Linked DNA regions of Thalassoglobus sp. JC818. The protein of the gene in region 2 binds, or shares a complex with, the protein of the main gene of each other region. Links are inferred from orthologs where the notes say so. Each region holds a gene or a part of one and is shown on either strand. Other genes may lie near its edges.

Region 1 (2,828 bases), on a different replicon or contig from region 2:
ACGCGAGTAGCGCGATTGTGGTTTCTGGTCATCAGCTTGACGACATTGAGCATCCGCTTGATGCGTTCGGGCTCGTGATCCCGCATCGAGAGCGAAGGCGGATTCTCGCGGTTTCATTTCTGAGCCGAAAGTTTCCCGATCGCGCACCTGATGGGCGAGTCGTTCTTCGCACCTTCGTCGGAGGAGCAATGCAGCCCGGCGAGGTGGAGTTTTCCGATGATCAGATCATGGACACAGTTCAGATCGAGCTGAAGTCAATTCTGGGAGTGCGCGGAAGACCGGACTTCATGAAGATTGTCAGATACAATCGTGCCATGCCTCAATACGAAGTTGGTCACTTGCAACGGGTTGAGCGTATTCGCAGTCAGGTTGATGAGCTTCAGGGAATCGCTTTGGCGGGGAACGCATTTATTGGCGTCGGGATTCCAGACTGTATCAAAAGTGGTGAAGAGGCAGCTGAAAAGGTCTGGGCAGATTCTTTCCAACCTCAGCAGTAGTGTTTGATTCGGGCGAGTCTGGGAAACTCTCTTCCCAACACCGGAAACGGCGATAGGGTCGCTTGAAGTCACCTGTCGCATCTGTCATAACTCTGGACTTCTGTTGGAGATTGACTCGCTGAATCCGTGCTGACGCAGAGAATTTCCTTCTCGAAGTGGCTGCAGGACTCGAACAGGCACCGTTGAATGAATCCCTTTCTCTTGGCAACATCAATCGAAAATTGGATTGACTCGGTCAGTTTCTGGCCCTTGTCTGTGTTGCCTGCTGCGGTTTGGGCAGCGATTGTCCATACGACACTCGTTGGCCTCTTCTTTGGTCTTCCGGCCTTTGTCTTTATCTGGGCAGAGCGAAAAGTTGCCGGTCGAATTCAGGACCGATTGGGACCGACGCGAGTCGGCGGCCGGTTCGGTTGGCTGCAGTCTCTCGCCGATGGTGTGAAGCTGATTCAGAAAGAAGATCTCGCTCCAAATGCCGCCGACGTGATGCTGTTTCGGCTGGCTCCTTACATTGTTGTGATTGCAGCTTTTTCTGCATTCATGTTCCTGCCATTCAGTGCAGGTCTCGTCGCAGTTGCAATGGATGCCGGGTTGTTTATCGCTCTGGCAGTCCTCTCTTTGGAGGTTCTGGGAATCGTGCTCGCTGGCTATGCGAGTGGTTCCAAGTGGTCTCTGTTCGGTGGAATGCGTGAAGCTGCCCAGATGGTCAGCTACGAAGTTCCACTGGGGATTACCGTTGTCATTCCAGTGGTCGTAGCTGGGACTCTGAATCTCGGAGAGATCGGTGCCCTGCAGTCAGGCGGAATTCAAAACTGGTTGATTTTCAGTAGCCCGTTTGCGTTCCTCGCCTTCTTTGTCTTCTTCACAGTCACACTCGCCAGTAACAAGCGGGCCCCATTCGACCTCGCGGAAGCTGAGAGTGAACTCGTCGGTGGATTTCATACTGAATATTCCGGAATGCGATGGTCGTTCTTCTTTCTTGCTGAATACGCAAGCATGTTCTTCGTTAGTGCACTGGGAGCACTTCTGTTCCTCGGTGGCTGGTGGACGGGGATTCCTCCGCTTGATGACTGGTTGCTTTCGACTGCTCAAACTTCTGTCGGCGGTGACTATCTTCTTCGAGTCTTCGGGTTGAAAGTGCTGATGGTGAAAGCGGCAATTCTGGTCTTTGTGCAGATCTGGATTCGCTGGACTTTGCCACGACTACGAATCGATCAGGTGATGACCACCTGCTTGAAATATCTTGTGCCGATGAGTTGCTTCCTGTTCCTGGGGGCTGTGATGTGGCCACTGATTCTGGCAGCTGCGATCGGACAAACATCGATCTGGTCACCAGTTGGTGATCGGATGCCACGTTCGCCACGTTCTGGGGAGCCTCAGGTTTCCGCTGAAGTTGAGGGGGACGAAACGGCAATGATTCGATGGAATGATCGGGACTCTCTCGTGACAGCGGGTCTCTCAACGGGAGAGGCAGAATAATGTCGACAGTACTGTTTACGATCTATGCTCTCGCTGCCTGCGGGGGCGCTCTGGCTGTCGTCCTGAGCCAAAATGTCGTGCGAATGGCTTTCTGGCTGGTGATCTCTCTGAGTTCAGTGGCTGGTTTGTTCTTTCTGCTCGGTGCCGATTTTGTCGGAGCGACACAGCTTCTGATTTATGTTGGCGGCACAGTTGTTCTGCTGATCTTCGGGGTGATGCTGACGTCAAGCGGTCCTTACGGAACGATTAAAAGTCAACCTGCTGAAGTTGTTCAGGCAGGAATTATCGGGATGGCCTTTCTGGCTCTCGTTGCTTCCACAGTTTTGTCTGTGAACTGGCAGGCGAACGAAGAGCGTCTCGCGAATGCAGCACATCAAGCTGCCCATGACCATGGTGATCATGGTCATGTTCATGAGGGCGAAGATGGCGCTATTGAGCGTGGCTACAATCCTGACGAATCTGGAAACACAACGCGAAGTTTGGGAACAGCGCTGTTGGGCGTGCGTTTCGACAAGGATCTTTCGCTGGAGTCTGAAGACGGTTCCGATCACGGACATACTCATGGCAACCATGAAGTCAGTGCCGGATATCTGTTGCCGTTCGAGATCGTTTCCGTGCATCTGTTGGTTGTCCTCGTCGGTGCTGCCTATCTGGCCCGTGCCAAGCGACGTGTCGACGTTGAGAATGCTTAACAGCAGAGGGAGAACATTGTGGAAAACGTCGGTCTGGAAATGTTTCTCGCTGTGTCCGCGGTCTTATTCGTCTGCGGTGTGGTGTGTATGACCACGAAGCGAAATGCCATCGGTGTTTTGATGGGCGTTGAGCTTGTGCTGAATGGGGCAAATCTCAATCTCG
Region 2 (8,201 bases):
CCAGGACGTCGGTCGCAAACTTCGGTTTCCAGTTGTTGACGGTCCAGACGTTGCCAGCTTGGTCAATCTGAACACTCGTCTGCCGCATCATGGGAACGTAGCTCGGAAGATTGCTGTCCGGGCCGTTGAGCGGAGTTCCATCATGCAGCAAAACTTCTTCACCTGCTGAGTGAACGGTGTAACCCGTCGACGGGGAAATCGGATCACCCATGGCTGCATTCACAGGACGCGTGGCAGGATTGGCTCCGGCGAGTTTGGACAATCGTCCCTGTGTCAGCACGCTGTCAAATCCGAGTGGTCCAAAATTCGAAACCCAGATGTTGTCTTCACCGTCGACAGTAAGTCCCCACGGACCAAAGATTCCGCCGCCAGTGTAGGCACCAATTTGAGTTCCATCAGGTGCGTATGCGTAAACGGTGTGGTTTTCCTGAGAAGCGAACCACGCATTCCCCATTGAGTCGACGTCGATGACTTTCAGTGTATGGCCCACATCGTGAGTGAACTCGACGATCGGATCGCCGTTGTTATCCAGAACGATCTTCGCGACGCTGCTCTGTTGTCTGCCTGACAATCCCCCTGAGTTCGTCACCCAAACTGCTCCGTCTGGTGCCACAGCCAATCCGAATGGAGCAGCGCCTGCGTGGAAATCAACCTGAACAGCCTGTTCCGGATTTCCACCTGGATACATCACAACAGTGTTGTTGCCGAAACTGGCCGACCAGACGTTTCCTGAATCGTCGACCTTGATTGCCTGAACGCGATAGGTTCCGCCAAAGAATCCGATTGGAATGGAGAGTGGAATGCCTGCTGGTGAAATCAGAGAGGTGCTTCCGTTCGCGTCATCATCTGTTCGGTCGGCCGTCGGCAGAAGATCACCCCATCCGAAGTTCCCGACCCAAACATGGTCATCCGGTCCGATGGTGATTCCCCAACCAACTCCGAGAATTCCTCCGCCGGTGATCGGTGAACCGGGAAGTCCATCACCACCCTTGGCAGGTTTTCCGTTTGGCTGCAGTACCATGATGTTCCGGGCGGAATTGGGAGTTCCCTGAACAACGTTGTTTGCGACCCAGACATATCCGCGTGAGTCGAACGCGACGTTTGCCGGACCACCGAGAAGAAATGCGTCGTCACCGGAGTCATTGACCTTTACAGTGACAACCCAGGAATCCGGCTCGCGATGCAGGACTGGCGTATACACTCGCTTGGCTTTTGTCAGCCAGTAGATCAATGAAGCATTCCAGCTGGGATCACGAGCCAGGTTGGCCAAAGCAACCACTGTATTGCGAGGCCGTTCTCCGCGATCGGTCTCTGTTAAATACAGCAGAGTCGATCGAATCAGATAATTGTTAGTTGTGGCCACGAGCAGGTTGGCGAGAGATCGAACTGTTCGAATGGAGTTCGTTTGATCAGCATTGGGTGACTTCTGGAGAACGGAAGACGTCCGTCCGCTTCTGGATGAGGCGATGTTCTCCGCCATCATCGCAGCGATTCGCAATGAGAATGCGTTGCCCGAGATTTCTCCGGTTCGATAAAACTGAGCCATCGAATAGGCAGCTGCGACGGTCGTCAGTTCGTTAATTGTCACATCTGAAGGAAGTCGATGACCAAGGATGGCCACATACTCGTCGCCGTATCCGACTTCCGCTGTGACAAAGAAAATGCTGTCGGTCTTATCTTTCCGTGCCTTCAGTTTGAAGTCGCCGTTTTTCTTCGAAGTCGTTTGTCCGACGACATTTGGTCGTCCTTCGGTAGCTTCATAGAGCGTGACACGGACTTTGGAGTTCGGTTTTGAATGCTTCGTTCCTCCAGTCTGAACAGTTCCTTTCAGCCAGTCGCTTTTCGCTTCAAGTTCTCCTGGCATCGTCAGGAATATTCCTGTGATCACCATGATCATTGCGGCAATGTAGTTGGAAGCCGTATTCATTGAAGAAAACTTTCTCTCACATTGAGTCAACGGAAGAATGGAAGGGTGAGAATTAGGTTGACTATAGAACAAGGTGTGAGGGAACGTGTCGACTAAATACAACACTCGCCGGACTTAGGGAGAACCCTAATCGCATCGGCGATCGAATTCATGTTGGACGGTTTGCAGCGATTCAACCACCGCCGCGAATGAATCCGCACGATCGAATGAACTTGTATGACTCATCTAACGCGAGTAATCAGCGTTACTGGAGAGCTAGACTCTCTGCTCGAAAGACTGGCCCTTCGATACAAGTCCGACGGTAGTCCCAGCCGTCATCGGTGACGACTTTTGTCACACAGCTGAAACAGGCACCGAAGCCGCAAGCCATAGGAGTTTCGAGGGAGAGCCAGCAGGGAACATTTTCTGCCAGACAAATGCTCGCAACAGCTGCCATCATTCGCTCTGGTCCGCAGCAGTAAACGCCGTCGGGGCGATCATCACCTTGTGCTGAGAGGTTCCGAGCAACGAGTTCGGTGACAAATCCGTGATGCCCGGCCGATCCATCGTCGGTTGATGTTTGAATGCGAAATCTTGAACTCTCAAAGTCGTCGAAGTCAGACAGATCGGCGAGATAGCGCTGACTTTGGGCTCCATAACAGAGAGTTACTCGGCGTTCTGAATTTGTCGAGGCAAGTGACCCGCGTGAACTCTCTTGGAGTTCTCCATACGTCCGTTTTCCGAGCGTCTCCCTCGTCACAGCGAGAAACGGGGTGTAACCGATTCCTCCTCCGACACACATGAGGTGATTTCCTTCGTAGAACGGAAACCCATTGCCCAGCGGTCCCCAGATGACGACGTTTTCTTCGCTTTCCCATTCGCTCATCAGGTTGGTCATTTTCCCAACGACGTGATAGGCGAACTCAAGAGCGACGGGCGATCCCTGCTCGTCGACAATTGTGTCGTACAGCGCAAATGGGCGGCCGAGCAGCGGGTCCGTTCCTTGCTCGGGCCGGATCATGAAGAACTGTCCTGGCGTGATTGTCTGGGCCAACTCGCTCGCATCAACACGAATCGCGAACGTCTTGTCGGCGAGGACTCGCTGAGACAAAATTTTTGCTGTGTGTTGCTTCGCATAGTCGTTTTGGCCGGGGAGCGCGACTGGCTCGCAAGACTGAGATTCGGGATTGGAATATTCACGGTTCATGGATTGTTCTCTCTGGCCCGAGACGTCAGTTTGAGAAGGCACTTTTTGAGCTGAGTTTGTCGACGATCAGTTTACCGATATTCAAAGAGGAGGTCGCTGCCGGAGAAGGAGCATTTCCAACATGCACGATGCGATCTGACTCCTGAAACAGGAAGTCATCGATCAGCATTCCGTCGCGACCGAGGGCCTGAGCTCGGACTCCGGCGGGAGCTGCGATCAGGTGTTCTTTTTTGATGTCGGGAATCAGTTTTTGAAGCGCGGTGACGAATGCAGATTTGTTCCACGATCGCCACATTTCGTCCAACCCTGCTTTCCAGTTTCGGGCTGCAAGTTTGAGAAATCCGACATGTGAGAGTGACTGCGAGAGGTCTCGGAACCGGACATCGGTCTTTTGATAGCCGTCCCTGGCGAATGCGAAAACCGCATTCGGTCCACACTCGACCCCCCCGTGGATCATCCTGGTGAAGTGGACGCCGAGAAACGGGAATTTAGGATCGGGAACCGGATAGATGAGTCCTCGGCAGAGATGCTCGGCTTCTCGCTTGAGATAGAAGTATTCGCCGCGAAACGGAACGATGGGAGCTTCCGGTCGCTGATGCGAAAGTGAGATCAATCGGTCTGCCCACAGCCCGCCGCATGTCACGAGAATATCTGCTTTCAATTCCCCTTGCGTGGAGTCGACGATGACTTGAGATGGCTCCTGTCGAATCGCAGTGACTTCGGCATTCAACCAGATGCGATGCCCCGCCTCTGTCAGCTTCTTGGCGAGCCGTTCGCAGACGAGTCGGTAGTCGACAATTCCGGACTCAGGAACATGAATCGCCTGCACTCCAGCGACATTGGGTTCGAGTTCAAGCAAACGTGTGCGATCAATGATCTCGCAGTTCACGCCGTTGGCGAGCCCGCGTTCGTAGATGTCCTGAAGACGCCCGAGTTCGCTCTCATTCGTGGCGACGATGACCTTTCCGCAGAGGTCGTAGGGAATCCCTTCTTCGTCACAGAACTTCTGCATGGCAAGCTTGCCGGCGCGGCAGTTCCTGGCTCGATAAGTTCCCGGTTTGTAGTAGATGCCGGAATGCAATACGCCGGAATTGTGCCCAGACTGATGCATCGCGATCTGTGATTCTTTCTCCAGAATCACAATCTTTTTTCCGGGATATCGCTGCATCAATTCAAAGGCAGTCGCCAACCCGACAATCCCGCCTCCGATGATCGCAACATCGCACCTTTGCACAGCTGGGCCTCTCTCTTGATCTGGCGGGGAACGCATTCTGATGAAGTCGCTGGTCAGACGCGACAGTCTAGATTGCCGTCAATCCGAACCACAGAATGCGGCAATCAGCCCTTACTGTCGCGGGTTGGCCACCTTGCGACAAGGAACTCTTTCAAAACGGCTGCGTGACCAGCTGCGATGTCTTTGGTACTGGTCACGAGTGTGACGACATCGTGGCACTTCAATGAGTTGATTGTCGACTCAACTTCGTCGATGTTCTCGAGGAGTTCGGTTCGATAGCGTTTGGCGAACTCGTCAACCTGCGACAGGTTTTGATGGAACCATTTCCGAAGATCGTTCGAAGGTGTCCAATCCTTCGCCCAAAGGTCGATCTGAGCAGCTGCCTTCGAAATTCCTCGGGGCCAGAGACGATCGACGAGAACTCGAAAACCGTCGGCGGGGGATGCTTCGTCATAGATTCGTTTGACTCGAATCGTGGTTCCCATCGCACACTCGCATGAATTCATCGAGGGCCGAGTGTCGTCCGAAGCGTCTTTCAACTCGCAGCAACATCGTTCAGCTCAGTGGCTGCGCATCTTGTCGCTGTTGCTGAATGTTTGACTCACCTGCTTCGTTGCGAGGTCATCTCCCGAGATCGGCCTAGCGGTCGATTTCACCCATCACGATATCGAGGGATCCGACAATTGAAGGGATATCAGCCAGGAGGACACCTTCACACAGCGGTCCGGTGATCGAAAGGTTGCAGTAGCAAGAACTCTTCGCACGTGCTCGCATCGGTTCGGCTTGTCCATCACCAACGATGTAGAAGCCCATCCAGCCGCGTGGGCATTCGGTCTCGAGATAGCATTCGTCGACCGGAAGTTTGGTCGTCATTTTGTAAGGAACTCGGAAGTCCCCTTCACTGCTTGGGTATTTCTCCAACCCTTGACGGACGAGCTTGATCGCTTCGACCACTTCGAGCATTCGCACGAAGAAGCGACACCAGTTGTCCCCGAGGACAACTTCCTTCGGAATTCCGGAAACCCCATCGAACGGAGCGCTGATGACGTCAAAGTCATATCCGTCGTACATCTGAGTGTAAATCGGATCTCCGTCGCGGCGAAGGTCGCGTTTAATGCCGCTTCCTCGCAGCACAGGACCGGTGCAGCCGTAATCGACAGCCATTTCGGGGCTCAAAATTCCGAGTCCGGCGGTCCGTTTGATGAAGATCGAATTGCGTGTCAGCAGGGTGTGGTATTCAGCGATACGCTTTTCGAGCCATTCCAGGAAGAGCAGAACGGCGTCAGACCATTTCAGCGTGAGGTTAGGATCTTTTCCTGTCAAAGCAGCCAGGCCTGACGGAATTTGAATGTTTTTCGGGAGGTCGTGAGTCGCTCCACCAATGGTGAGATAGCTGTAGGTCAGTCGAGCACCGCAAGCTTCTTCGAACAGGTCGAGAATGATTTCACGTTCGCGGAAAGCGTAAAGGAACGGGCTGAAGCTTCCGAGGTCGAGACCATAAGCGCCCATCCCAACAAGGTGGCTGGCGATGCGACCGAGTTCAGCGATGATCACTCGGAGCGTTTGGGCTTTTTCCGGGAGTTCAATCCCCAGAAGCTTTTCGAATGTCAGCGACATGCCGAGATTCATGTTCATCCCGGCGAGGTAATCCATACGGTCGGTGTATGGAATCCACTGCGGTCCGGTGAGGTTTTCACCAATCTTTTCGGCACAGCGATGCAAGTATCCGATGTGCGGTGTCACTTCGTAGACGACTTCACCATCGGTGCGAAGCAGGAGTCGCAACACGCCGTGAGTACTTGGGTGCTGCGGCCCCATGTTGACGAGCATTTCGTCGGTTCGAACATCAAATTCGATGATTCGCTGATCTTCAAGCTGAGTTGCCATGTCTTCTCTCAATAAGCTGCAGCGGGAACGCGGGGCTGTGACTAGCCTCGAATGCCGTGATATTCCAATGGGAACTCGTAGTCTTTACGAAGCGGGTGGCCTTCCCAGTCATCGGGGCAAAGAATTCGAACGAGGTTCGGATGACCTTCGAAGAAAATCCCGACGAGGTCGTAAGCTTCGCGCTCATGCCAGTCTGCGATCGCCCAGACTCCAGAGACTGATGGAACGCTTGGCAGTTGACCCGATTGATCATCTTTCCAGCGAGGAAGTTTCACCTTCAGAGTGATCTTGTGATTGTGTTCGATGCTCAGCAGGTGATAGACGACTTCGACGTGCGGCTCGAAAGGAAACTTCTTGGCGAGTTTCGCGTCTGGTTCGAGGTAATCAACGCCCGAGAGATCGCAGAGCATGTCGAGTTTCAGGGCCGGATCACTTTTGACGAACTGGCCAACTTCAGCAATTCGTGGTGCAGCGATTTCGATCCAGGGATCTTTCGCACCGGCTTCGAAGCCGAGAACCACCTCTTCTCCAAACCGATCGGTCAGCGACTGATGAATTTCTTGTGGCGTCATGATTTCTGTCTGCACTAGCTGCCGGGGCAAGTTGAATCGGAGAATCGATTCGGACCCGGAATTCAATTGGAGATTCGGCTAAATCAAGAGACGAGTTGCGAATCGACTCGGGCTTCATTTTGTGAGTTTTTACGCCCCTGTGCACGGGCGATTTTCGCCTGATTGACCATCGCTCGAACCCAGTCGAGGTCGCCGCGTCGCCAGACATAAGCGAATCCGACCAGCAGGACTCCGAAGAAGACAAGAATGTCCGCGAATCCAGTCCATGCGATACGAAGTGCATCGGAAGCGGCAATTGCTGTTTCTGCAGTTGCTGTTCCGGGCTCAAGATTCAAGAGTTTGTCGGTGAGATTGGTGCGGGCAGCTTCTGTAAGCCGCGTGTCTGCCAGTTGCGTGACTCCTCCGAAGACTGTTGCCCACGGGAAGAAGAAGACGACTTCGACGTCGAAGATGATGAAGAGCAGTGCGACGACGTAAAAGCGAATATCAAACTGGACGTAGCTTGATCCGATCGTAGGTTCACCACACTCGTAGACAGCGTCTTTTTCCGGCGTCGGGAGACTTGGTCGCACGAGCCGACCGATCAACATTGGAGCTGCTACGAGAACTGCGCCCGCAATGATGAAGAGGATGAAGTGAACAAGAATGTCAGTCATGGAAAGGCTACAATTTCGAATGAAGAGACGGGTCGTTTCGTCAACTATTCCGCTTCAGAGTATTCAAACGGGCTTGGCTCACCCTTCACCCAAACCGGTTCGTAGAGAACCTTGGATTCGGCGACAGAAGTTGGATTCAGTGTGGCCTGTCCCCATGCTGTTTCCAGTGGAAGCTTCGCGTAATCCACAACACAACCGTCACGGCTGTAGCAGCTGAGATCGTGGTTAGAGCCCATGAAAATGCAGTCGACCGGACAAGGTTCGACGCAAAGTGCACAGAACATGCATTTTGTGTAGTCGATGGTGAACCCGTCGATTCGAAAGCCTTTGCCAACCGGGCTTTTCTCTTTTTCAATGTAGATACAGTCAACAGGGCAAGCCGCAGCACACTTTTCACAACCGATGCAAGTCGTCAGGTCGAAGCGGTGGAATCCGCGATAACGAGCTTTCACCGGAACCGGAGTTTCCGGATATTCGTAAATTTCGGCAAAGGCTTTTCGCTGGTAGGTCTTCCCCATTGTAAAGAGGGTGATCCACATTCCCTTGATCACTGTCGAAACAGCAATCCAGACGTTGCGAAACCAGTCAAACATGATCCATTGACCTGTTGGGCGTTCTCGATAGAGAGTCACGATTGTTTTGATGTGGCGGCGAATTGCACTGATGGCGATTCCACACACGTCCACAACCAAACGTAACTCGTTCGCTGAAAAGCATTATAGGTGTGGCGTCGCCCGCC
Region 3 (8,070 bases), 150 kb from region 2 along the record:
CACGCCTCCGCCGCACATCATTCCACCCCCACAAATCATCCCTCCTCCCGTTTGCATTACACCTCCACCAGTCATCGGGCCTCCGAAGTGTGTGATTCGCCCTTGCCCACCGCCAAACCCCGTCTGCGTTATTCGCCCTTGCGAGCCACACCGGCCTGTTTGCACGATTCGCCCCATTGAAACGGTCTGCGTCGAAAAGAAGCCTTGCGGATGCGATCATGACTGCCATTGTGCGACTCCCTGCCAGTGCCACCCAGGCATCGGCCAACCAGCGGTTCCAGCTTCGCCAATCGTGGAATTGACCGACGTTTACTCAGGTCAGGAGATCGCACTCGAAGGAACTGGCTTTGGAGCAACACCAGGGTCAATCGTCCTGAAAATCGGGGGAATGTCTCTCGGAACACAAGTCACTCGATGGGAAGATGCGATTGCGACTGCACAACTTCCAACTCTCCCAGTGACCGAGCCAGTTCCCGCAGAAATCGTCGTCATGGGCCCGACCGGTGAAGTGCTCAACACACTCGGCGTTCGATACTCCGTCAACACAGCTACGGCACCCGTTGCCAGCGCTCCGGCAACTGCTCCTGAATCTGTTGTTGTGAATCCAGGGCAGACGATTTCCATCGACGGACAAATCGGACAACAGCCAGGTACCGTCCTGCTGGTCATCGGCGGAATGAAGCTGCAAGCCAATGTCGAAAACTGGACACCAGAGCAGACAACCGCCGTGTTGCCTTCGCTCCAGATCTCGGAACCTGTCGACGGAGTCATTCAGATTCTGACAGCCGAGCAAACAGTCGCAGATGAAATCGCTGTCGTCGTGGCACCTGCCACAGGCAAGACAGTCGCCTCACGCCAGTAGAGCAAGTTGCTCTTTCCTGTGCACTCGCTTGCACGGTTTCACAAGTTAAAAGGCCGTGCTTGTTCGTGCGAGATTGTGCACAGAAAATCCAAGAATGCGCTATAGCGTTTGAATTTCTCACCTTCGCTGGGAAGACCATTCAAACGATAAAAAACACGGCAAGCACATCTCATTGAAGTGCTTGCCGTGTTTGATTTTTTCTGCGATCGAAGTTCAGAGAGAACTGCAACCTGTCACATTAAGATCGGCTGGAAGCGAGTTTAACCAACGCTGCCTTCCATCTGCAGTTCAATCAGACGGTTCATCTCGACGGCATATTCCATCGGCAGCTCTTTGACGAGTGGCTCAATGAAGCCGGTCACGATCATCGCGGAAGCTTCCGCTTCAGTCAGACCACGGCTCATCAGATACAGAAGCTGTTCTTCAGCAATCTTTGAGACCGAAGCTTCGTGCTCCATCGCGACGTCATCTTCCTCAACTTCGATGTAAGGATACGTGTCGCTTCGGCTGTGTGAGTCGAGGATCAAGGCGTCACAGACGACGTTGCTTTTACAGTCTGTCGCCCCTTTCTCAACTTTCGCCAGCCCGCGGTAGCTGCTTCGTCCGCCGTCTTTACTGATCGACTTCGAGATAATTCGACTCGAGGTGTGCGGAGCACAGTGGACCATCTTGGCACCAGCATCTTGATGCTGTCCTTCGCTCGCGAAAGCGATCGAAAGAGTTTCGCCACGAGCACCCGGTTCCATCAGGTAGATGGCTGGATACTTCATCGTCAGCTTGGACCCAAGGTTTCCGTCGATCCATTCCATCAGAGCATCGCCGTATGCCATCGCTCGCTTGGTGACGAGGTTATAGACGTTGTTCGACCAGTTCTGAATCGTCGTGTACCGACACCGTCCTTTGCGCTTGACGACAATTTCGACAACCGCAGAGTGCAGCGAGTCCGAACTGTAAGTCGGAGCAGTACACCCTTCGACATAGTGAACGTTCGCACCTTCATCGACGATGATCAGGGTCCGCTCGAACTGCCCCATGTTCTGGGTATTAATTCGGAAGTACGCCTGCAGCGGGAAGTCAATGTTGACCCCAGGAGGAACGTAAATGAACGATCCACCGGACCACACAGCACTGTTCAAAGCTGCGAACTTGTTGTCGCTTGGCGGAATGATTGTTCCAAAGTACTGCTTGAAGATTTCTGGGTGATCACGCAGCGCGGAGTCTGTGTCAGTGAACAAGACTCCTTGCTTTTCAAGGTCTTCCTGCAGAGATCCGTAGACCACTTCCGACTCATACTGAGCCTTCACACCGGCCAGATATTTCTTTTCCGCTTCTGGAATTCCCAGTCGGTCATAGGTCTTTCGAATGTCTTCCGGAACATCGTCCCAGGACTTCTCCTGCCGATCACTGGCACGCACGTAGTAGAAGATGTTCTGGAAGTCGATTCCCGACATATCGCCGCCCCAAGTGGGCATCGGTTTCGACTCGAAGATTTCATAGGACTTCAAGCGGAAGTCCGTCATCCAGCCTGGCTCGTTCTTCATCTCAGAAATCTGAGCAACGATCTGTGCGTTGAGACCTCTCTGCGAGGTGAACGAGTATTTGTCAGTCGGATCGTGGAACCCGTATTGATAATCTCCGATCGAGACATCGGCTTTGCCGTCGTTGCCGAGATCAGAGTCAAGTGTATCTGTAGTCGCCATGGTGCCGTCTCCGATTGAAAGTCGGGATTGCTGATGAGGAAGTACGAGGCGGGCTAATTACCCGGAACGATCGGTGCGAATCCAGTCGCTCTGACGAATCCCGATAATCCGCTCGGGAATTGAGGAGTTGCAGAAGAGACGCTTCCGTTAGACGGAAGTCGTTTCTTCCTGGGCTGCATCCTCTTCTGCTGCAGCTTCTGGATGTCGCTCGCGAACGCCTGCGTATCCGTTTTTGTGCAGATCATGAGCAAGCGAAGCATCACCCGTTTCCACGATTCGCCCCGCAAGCATCACGTGAGTAAATTGAGGAACGTTGTATTCGAGAAGCCGTTCATGGTGAGTGATAATCAACACACCCATGTGCGGTCCGGACAGTTTGCTCAATCCTTCACTGACAACCCGGACAGCATCACTGTCGAGGCCGGAATCTGTTTCATCGAGAATCGCGAATCGCGGCTTGAGCATTGCCAGCTGAAGAATTTCCATTCGCTTCTTTTCACCGCCGGAAAATCCATCATTGAGGTATCGTCGGGCGAATTCGGCGTCGATGTTCAACTCTTGCATCGTGTTGCGGAGCTCGGTTCGGAACTCCCGCATCGGCATCAGCTCTTCACCTTCTTTACGATCGGGGTTACGAACGTTGCTGATCGCGTGCCGGAGGAAGTCTGCGACTTTTACGCCGGGAATTGTGACAGGATACTGAAACGCAAGAAACATCCCGAGGCGGGCTCGCTCCGCTGGATCGAGGTCGAGAACGTCAGTCCCGTCGATCGAGATCGAGCCGCCAGTGATTTCGTATTTTGGATGTCCCACGAGAGCGTATGCCAGCGTGCTTTTTCCGGACCCGTTTGGTCCCATCAATGCATGAATCTCTCCCTGGCGAATCTCAAGATTGACGCCTTTCAGGATTTCGGTTTCCCCGACAGAAACATGCAGGTCTTCGATCTTCAACAAGCTGGACATGGTTTCGCAATCACAAATCTAAATAAACAAAAGTCGACAAGTCGACGAATCAGGCAAGGACGATTTCCGGCTCTTTGACGTATCCGGAATGGTGAGGAACAGGAAGTGAATCTTCCGCGCCTCGAGTAATTTTCTTCATGCGAATCTTGTCCTGGATTCGCATCACGCCTTCCAGAAGTGCCTCTGGACGAGGAGGGCACCCGGGAACGTAAACGTCGACAGGCACGACTAGGTCGACACCTTTCACGACGTGGTAACCGTACTTGAAGTAAGGACCACCACCGACAGTACACGCCCCCATGGCGATCACGTATTTGGGATCAGGCATCTGCTCGTACAGACGACGCACGCGGCTGGCCATTTTGTGAGTCACTGTTCCGGCCACGATCATCAGGTCCGCCTGACGTGGAGTCGCTCGGAATGCCCCCGCTCCGAAGCGGTCGATGTCGTACCGGCTCGCTCCGGTTGCCATCATTTCAATCGCACAACACGCCAATCCGAACGTCATCGGCCACACACTGGACTGCTTTGCCCAGTTCATCGCCTGTTCCAGACTCGTCGTGATGACGTTCTCTTCGAATCGACCTTCGATCCATGTCATTGTACGGTATCCTTAATGATCGGAAGCATTGAAATAGGTGTGCAGGTCAAAAACCGCGATTACAAAACGCCCTCAAAGTCATTACTAATCTGTCGTTCTGACGAACACAACTCTCTCCGCCGATCTCTCAAAACTGGTGACTCAAAAACTCCTCAACAGGCGGAATTGTCGACGGGTTTTTTGTCAGTTACAAGCTGACCCAGCTGTCTTAATGGGTCGAATCCTCTAACTGACATCTGATCTCGTTTGAGTCGTTACTCTCCGACTTGGAATTCACAACATCGATGGCCGTCCAACCGACAGGACGACAACTCGACTGGCACACCCAACAGCTCTGAAAAGACTGATTGTTCGAGATCGCAAATCGACGGATCTTCTGCAGCCAGTTCATGATACGGACAGTTATACTCCCTCAGGATGGGGAGGCCGTCTGTGTCGCTATTGCTGGCGTATTCAAGTTCGAATCCCTGTTCAGCCAGTTGGCTCGTGAGAAGCTGTAACCTGCTCGCTAAACTGCTTCCATCGCGACAAGCTCCAAACCGCTCAACCAACGATTCTTTCACACCATTCAGAACACTCTTCCGGACATTCTCGTCCGAAATCACCATAATCTGCTTCCAGAGAATGGCTGCGATCTCCGCGTGATCGTCTCCCAGTTCCTTAAGTCCTGCCGCAGTAAGATGATACGTATAGCTGGGCCGACCTCGCTCCTGCCGCGACAGTTTTCGATCGACCAAACCAGCTGCCTGAAACCTCATCAGCTTCTGACGAACCGCTGTGGCTGTGATCCCTATCGAATCACACAAACTCTGAATCGTGGCAGGAGATTGTCTCTGCAGCACGCTTAAGAATTCATGATCTGTCTGGTCACGCGACATGGGTGAGAAATCAATCAAAGAATCGAAAGAACACGTCCCGAGTATACGGGATTCCACACTTTTGACAACAAAGACTGTCAAAAAGATTCACGGTCTCAGATTCAGTAAATCTGACGTCACGCCTGAGAGCTTAAGCCGAGGCTTTCACAACCACCTCGGAAAAGACGTCGTCACATTGACAACACCGCGGCGAATCTCCCCCCAAAGCTCCACCGTCCATGCTCTCCGGCAGGTCTTGCCTGCGATCCTCGAGACGCCTGTCGGATCGATGAACCGATCTATTGTGAGCCTCGACAAACACGTAGAATTCGCAACGCAAAATCGAACAAAGTGATTCACCAATCACAGCAAGAGGTAGCCATGGATCGGCGACAATTCTTTCTTTTCACAGCTGGCAGCTTCTCCATCTGGACATATGGCTGTCGCGGATCGCAAAAGGCAACCGTCCTGACAGATTTCGACGCCGATGCTGTCGGTTCGCACGAAGCTGGTGCGGAAACTTGGAAGCCACTCATCGACGAAGCTGTCGGTCGGTTGATGGGTCGCCAGGTGCAAGAAATCCAACAGGCCTCTATGAACGGGATGCCTACTGGCAAGAAACGCATCTGCTTTGTCGGAGTTGAGAACCGCAGCTCCGAGGAGATCGGTGACTTCAAAGAGCAGATCTTCGAACACATCGACACAATGTTGTCGCAGTCGGAATTGTACGGATCGATCAGCAGACGATACGTCGAGGCAGGGCTTCGAGAAACACGACTTCGCCCCGACGATCTCTTCCTTCCTGACAATCAACAGCTGTACTTGAGTGTCATGCAGAAACTCAATCAGCCGTTCGATTACCTGCTCTTCGCAAAACTGACATCCGGAACGACACGCGACAACAAGAAGTACCAGCGGGATTACCTCCTCACGCTGGAGATGGTCGACATCAATACCGGAGAGTTCACCAAAGAATCCGCAAACCTCCGAAAGCTCTACTCAAAGAGTCACTTCTAGAGGATCTTCCAATTCGGTTGGCACTGGCTCGCACGAGCGAAATCAGCATTTGTATGAGTGAGACGCTCAAGCGAAATGAGCAACTTGCTCCAGGCTGATTCCGATTTAAATCGAGAGAGTTTGGACCGCTTCCGAAGAGAAGAACATCAGCGTCGTCGCTGCGTTGATCAATCAGAGCACTCGATGACATTTCAAACATGAAGAACTCACGAATGCTTCCCCGCGAAATGTCCGCCCGCCACTTTCGAAAAGTCGCAGTACGGCTGCTGACCGTCTGCATCTTGCTGGTCGGGTGCTCTCATCGCGCGCGTCAGGTTCAGAGCTTTCGCGAGGAATTCTACATCGGCGATCTGGCTCAATCGCAAGCGAGGCTGCAAACGCTGATCGACGAGAAGCGAAAAGACGTCGATGCGCTGACTCTCGATAAAGCGATGATCCAACTGACCGCCGGCAACACTCATGAAGCCGAACAGCTTCTGCGCGGCGTTCGCGATCGACTTGATCACCTGGAACAGCGCGACATCAGAGAACTCGCGAAATCAATGGTGCGAGACGACAACGACATCGCCTGGGCTGGGAGTGACTACGAACGAATTCTGATTCGCGCGATGCTGGCGATCACCAACCTGATGCACGGCGGAGACGACGCAACTGCTTACGCGCTTCAGGTCACCGAAAAGCAGAACGAAGTCATCGCTCGCATCGAAAACTCAAGAAAGCTCGACGAAGAAGAAGTCGCTGAAGAACTTCACTTCCGAAGGCTGGCACTCGGCCCCTACGTTCACGCAGCCCTGCTCGAAGAACGGCACCTCGATTACGACGACATCGAACGTTCGCGCCTGAAAGTTGCAAGCTGGGAAACTGACTTCCGCGATGCTCAAATCGATCTGGCCCGCGCACGGGAAGGCAAACACTCTGAGCGAGGCAACGGAGTGCTGTACGTCTTCTGTCTCGTGGGACGCGGTCCACAAAAAGTGGAAGCAGTCGAAGTTCCCAGCACTGCCGCCATGCTGATCGCAGACCGAATTCTCAACGAGTTTACAGAACAGGAAATCACCCCCACGATCGCCCCAATCAAAGTTCCAGTGGTGATCCCAGGACGCTCCTTGATTGAAAACATTCAAGTCTCCGTTGGCAACGAAGTTCTCGGAACAACGACCACTCTAAGCAATATCAGCGAGTTCGCAGTCGAGCAGACCGCTGCCGAGCATTCCGATGTCGTCGCGCGGGCTGTTGTTCGTCGAAGCCTCAAGAAAGCAGCCATCTACGCTGCCAAAGACAGCTTAGGTGCCGAGAATTCTGGCCTGGCTGATTTCGCACTCACAGCTGCCGGAGTCGCCTGGGAAGCAACAGAACAGGCCGACACACGAAGCTGGACGCTTCTGCCCGATCAGATTCAGGTGCTCCGTGCGGAATTACCCGCAGGTTCAAGGGAAATCACTCTTGCTCCCCGAATCCTCCCAAATCAGGTCGCGTCACGCCCCCTCTCTGTGAGTACAATCGCGGAGATCCAAGACGGACGAAACACCTACGTGCTGGTGACAATCCCAGATACGCAAATCATCGGTGAAGTTCTCACCAGTTCAGACCAATCGCTACTCACCCTCGAATCGGTTGGAGAGTCATCGTCGGCCGTTGTGGATCAGTAAATAACAACAATGGCAGGTTGATCATCTCTTGCTGTGAGTTTTCGTTCTACAGTTCGTCGCGAGCCAGTTCCGACGCGGTCACTTGAGAGATCATGTCGACGGTCGTGATTGCTCTCGGTGTTGAACGGAAACACTCAACAGCATGCGACGAGAGCCATCCACCTCCAGATTTTCAGAACGCGCGGGTGCTTTATGACTCATGGACAAGCGACGACGATCACGAACCAAACAACCACCAGAGAAGAAATCTTCCACCCCAGATGACAAGTTGTTTGAACAACTCAATCAAGACATCGAAGGGCTCGAGCGGCTGCAGGTGATGCAGCTGCAATTGATTCGCGAAATTCGCAATCAGCTACAACATGTCAATCTTCGTCACTGATTCAACGACGAATCCGTGCGCGCGATTTCTGCTATCAAC

What was found.
Region 1: the proteins of AB1L42_RS10825 (region 2) and nuoH are in contact, whole or in part, in a cryo-EM structure (PDB 6ZJN), measured with the Thermus thermophilus proteins. The link is inferred for Thalassoglobus sp. JC818 from one-to-one orthologs. Residues at the interface, in WP_223903221.1 of Thermus thermophilus: Pro35, Ser36, Asp139, Gly141, Ala142; in WP_096411122.1 of Thermus thermophilus: Ala224, Glu225, Gln226, Glu227, Ala295, Trp297, Phe298, Arg299.
Region 3: the proteins of AB1L42_RS10825 (region 2) and AB1L42_RS10260 are in contact, whole or in part, in a cryo-EM structure (PDB 6KHJ), measured with the Thermosynechococcus vestitus proteins. The link is inferred for Thalassoglobus sp. JC818 from one-to-one orthologs. Residues at the interface, in WP_011057128.1 of Thermosynechococcus vestitus: Pro17, His18, His19, Pro20, Ser21, Met22, Val25, Arg27, Met29, Thr31, Ile38, Asp39, Cys40, Glu41, Pro42, Val43, Ile44, Gly45, Tyr46, Leu47, His48, Arg49, Gly50, Met51, Lys53, Ile54, Asn57, Arg58, Pro65, Tyr66; in WP_011056552.1 of Thermosynechococcus vestitus: Leu46, Met47, Tyr48, Thr50, Ala51, Cys52, Phe54, Ile55, Glu56, Ala58, Ala59, Ile61, Gly62, Ser63, Arg64, Phe65, Asn76, Pro78, Thr89, Thr91, Lys93, Met94, Ala97, Leu101, Met123, Phe124, Ser126, Asp127, Ser128, Tyr129.

Annotation. Positions count from the first base shown.
Region 1 is NZ_JBFEFI010000002.1:466,882-469,709, forward strand. It holds nuoH (NADH-quinone oxidoreductase subunit NuoH), read left to right. Parts: upstream 1-683; coding sequence 684-1,973; downstream 1,974-2,828. Other genes in the region: hemG (protoporphyrinogen oxidase), read left to right, coding at 1-497; AB1L42_RS06285 (NADH-quinone oxidoreductase subunit J), read left to right, coding at 1,973-2,665; nuoK (NADH-quinone oxidoreductase subunit NuoK), read left to right, coding at 2,684-2,828. UniProt on the Escherichia coli protein: NDH-1 shuttles electrons from NADH, via FMN and iron-sulfur (Fe-S) centers, to quinones in the respiratory chain. The immediate electron acceptor for the enzyme in this species is believed to be ubiquinone.
Region 2 is NZ_JBFEFI010000003.1:758,458-766,658, forward strand. Bases 4,111-6,988 are described here. They hold AB1L42_RS10825 (NADH-quinone oxidoreductase subunit D), read right to left. Parts: upstream 6,235-6,988; coding sequence 4,987-6,234; downstream 4,111-4,986. Other genes in these bases: lhgO (L-2-hydroxyglutarate oxidase), read right to left, coding at 4,111-4,347; AB1L42_RS10820 (DUF488 family protein), read right to left, coding at 4,452-4,832; AB1L42_RS10830 (NADH-quinone oxidoreductase subunit C), read right to left, coding at 6,276-6,806; AB1L42_RS10835 (NADH-quinone oxidoreductase subunit A), read right to left, coding at 6,890-6,988. Outside these bases: AB1L42_RS10805 (hypothetical protein), read right to left, coding at 1-1,927; AB1L42_RS10810 (dihydroorotate dehydrogenase electron transfer subunit), read right to left, coding at 2,172-3,113; more of lhgO, read right to left, coding at 3,139-4,110; more of AB1L42_RS10835, read right to left, coding at 6,989-7,462; AB1L42_RS10840 (4Fe-4S binding protein), read right to left, coding at 7,507-8,148.
Region 3 is NZ_JBFEFI010000003.1:604,839-612,908, reverse strand. The notes cover bases 2,351-5,097. They hold AB1L42_RS10260 (NADH-quinone oxidoreductase subunit B), read right to left. Parts: upstream 4,127-5,097; coding sequence 3,575-4,126; downstream 2,351-3,574. Other genes in these bases: AB1L42_RS10255 (transcriptional regulator), read right to left, coding at 4,381-5,004; sufC (Fe-S cluster assembly ATPase SufC), read right to left, coding at 2,710-3,525; sufB (Fe-S cluster assembly protein SufB), read right to left, coding at 2,351-2,562. Outside these bases: AB1L42_RS10280 (hypothetical protein), read right to left, coding at 1-177; AB1L42_RS10275 (hypothetical protein), read left to right, coding at 293-862; more of sufB, read right to left, coding at 1,123-2,350; AB1L42_RS10250 (penicillin-binding protein activator LpoB), read left to right, coding at 5,365-6,000; AB1L42_RS10245 (hypothetical protein), read left to right, coding at 6,198-7,649; bcp (thioredoxin-dependent thiol peroxidase), read right to left, coding at 8,066-8,070. UniProt on the Escherichia coli protein: NDH-1 shuttles electrons from NADH, via FMN and iron-sulfur (Fe-S) centers, to quinones in the respiratory chain. The immediate electron acceptor for the enzyme in this species is ubiquinone.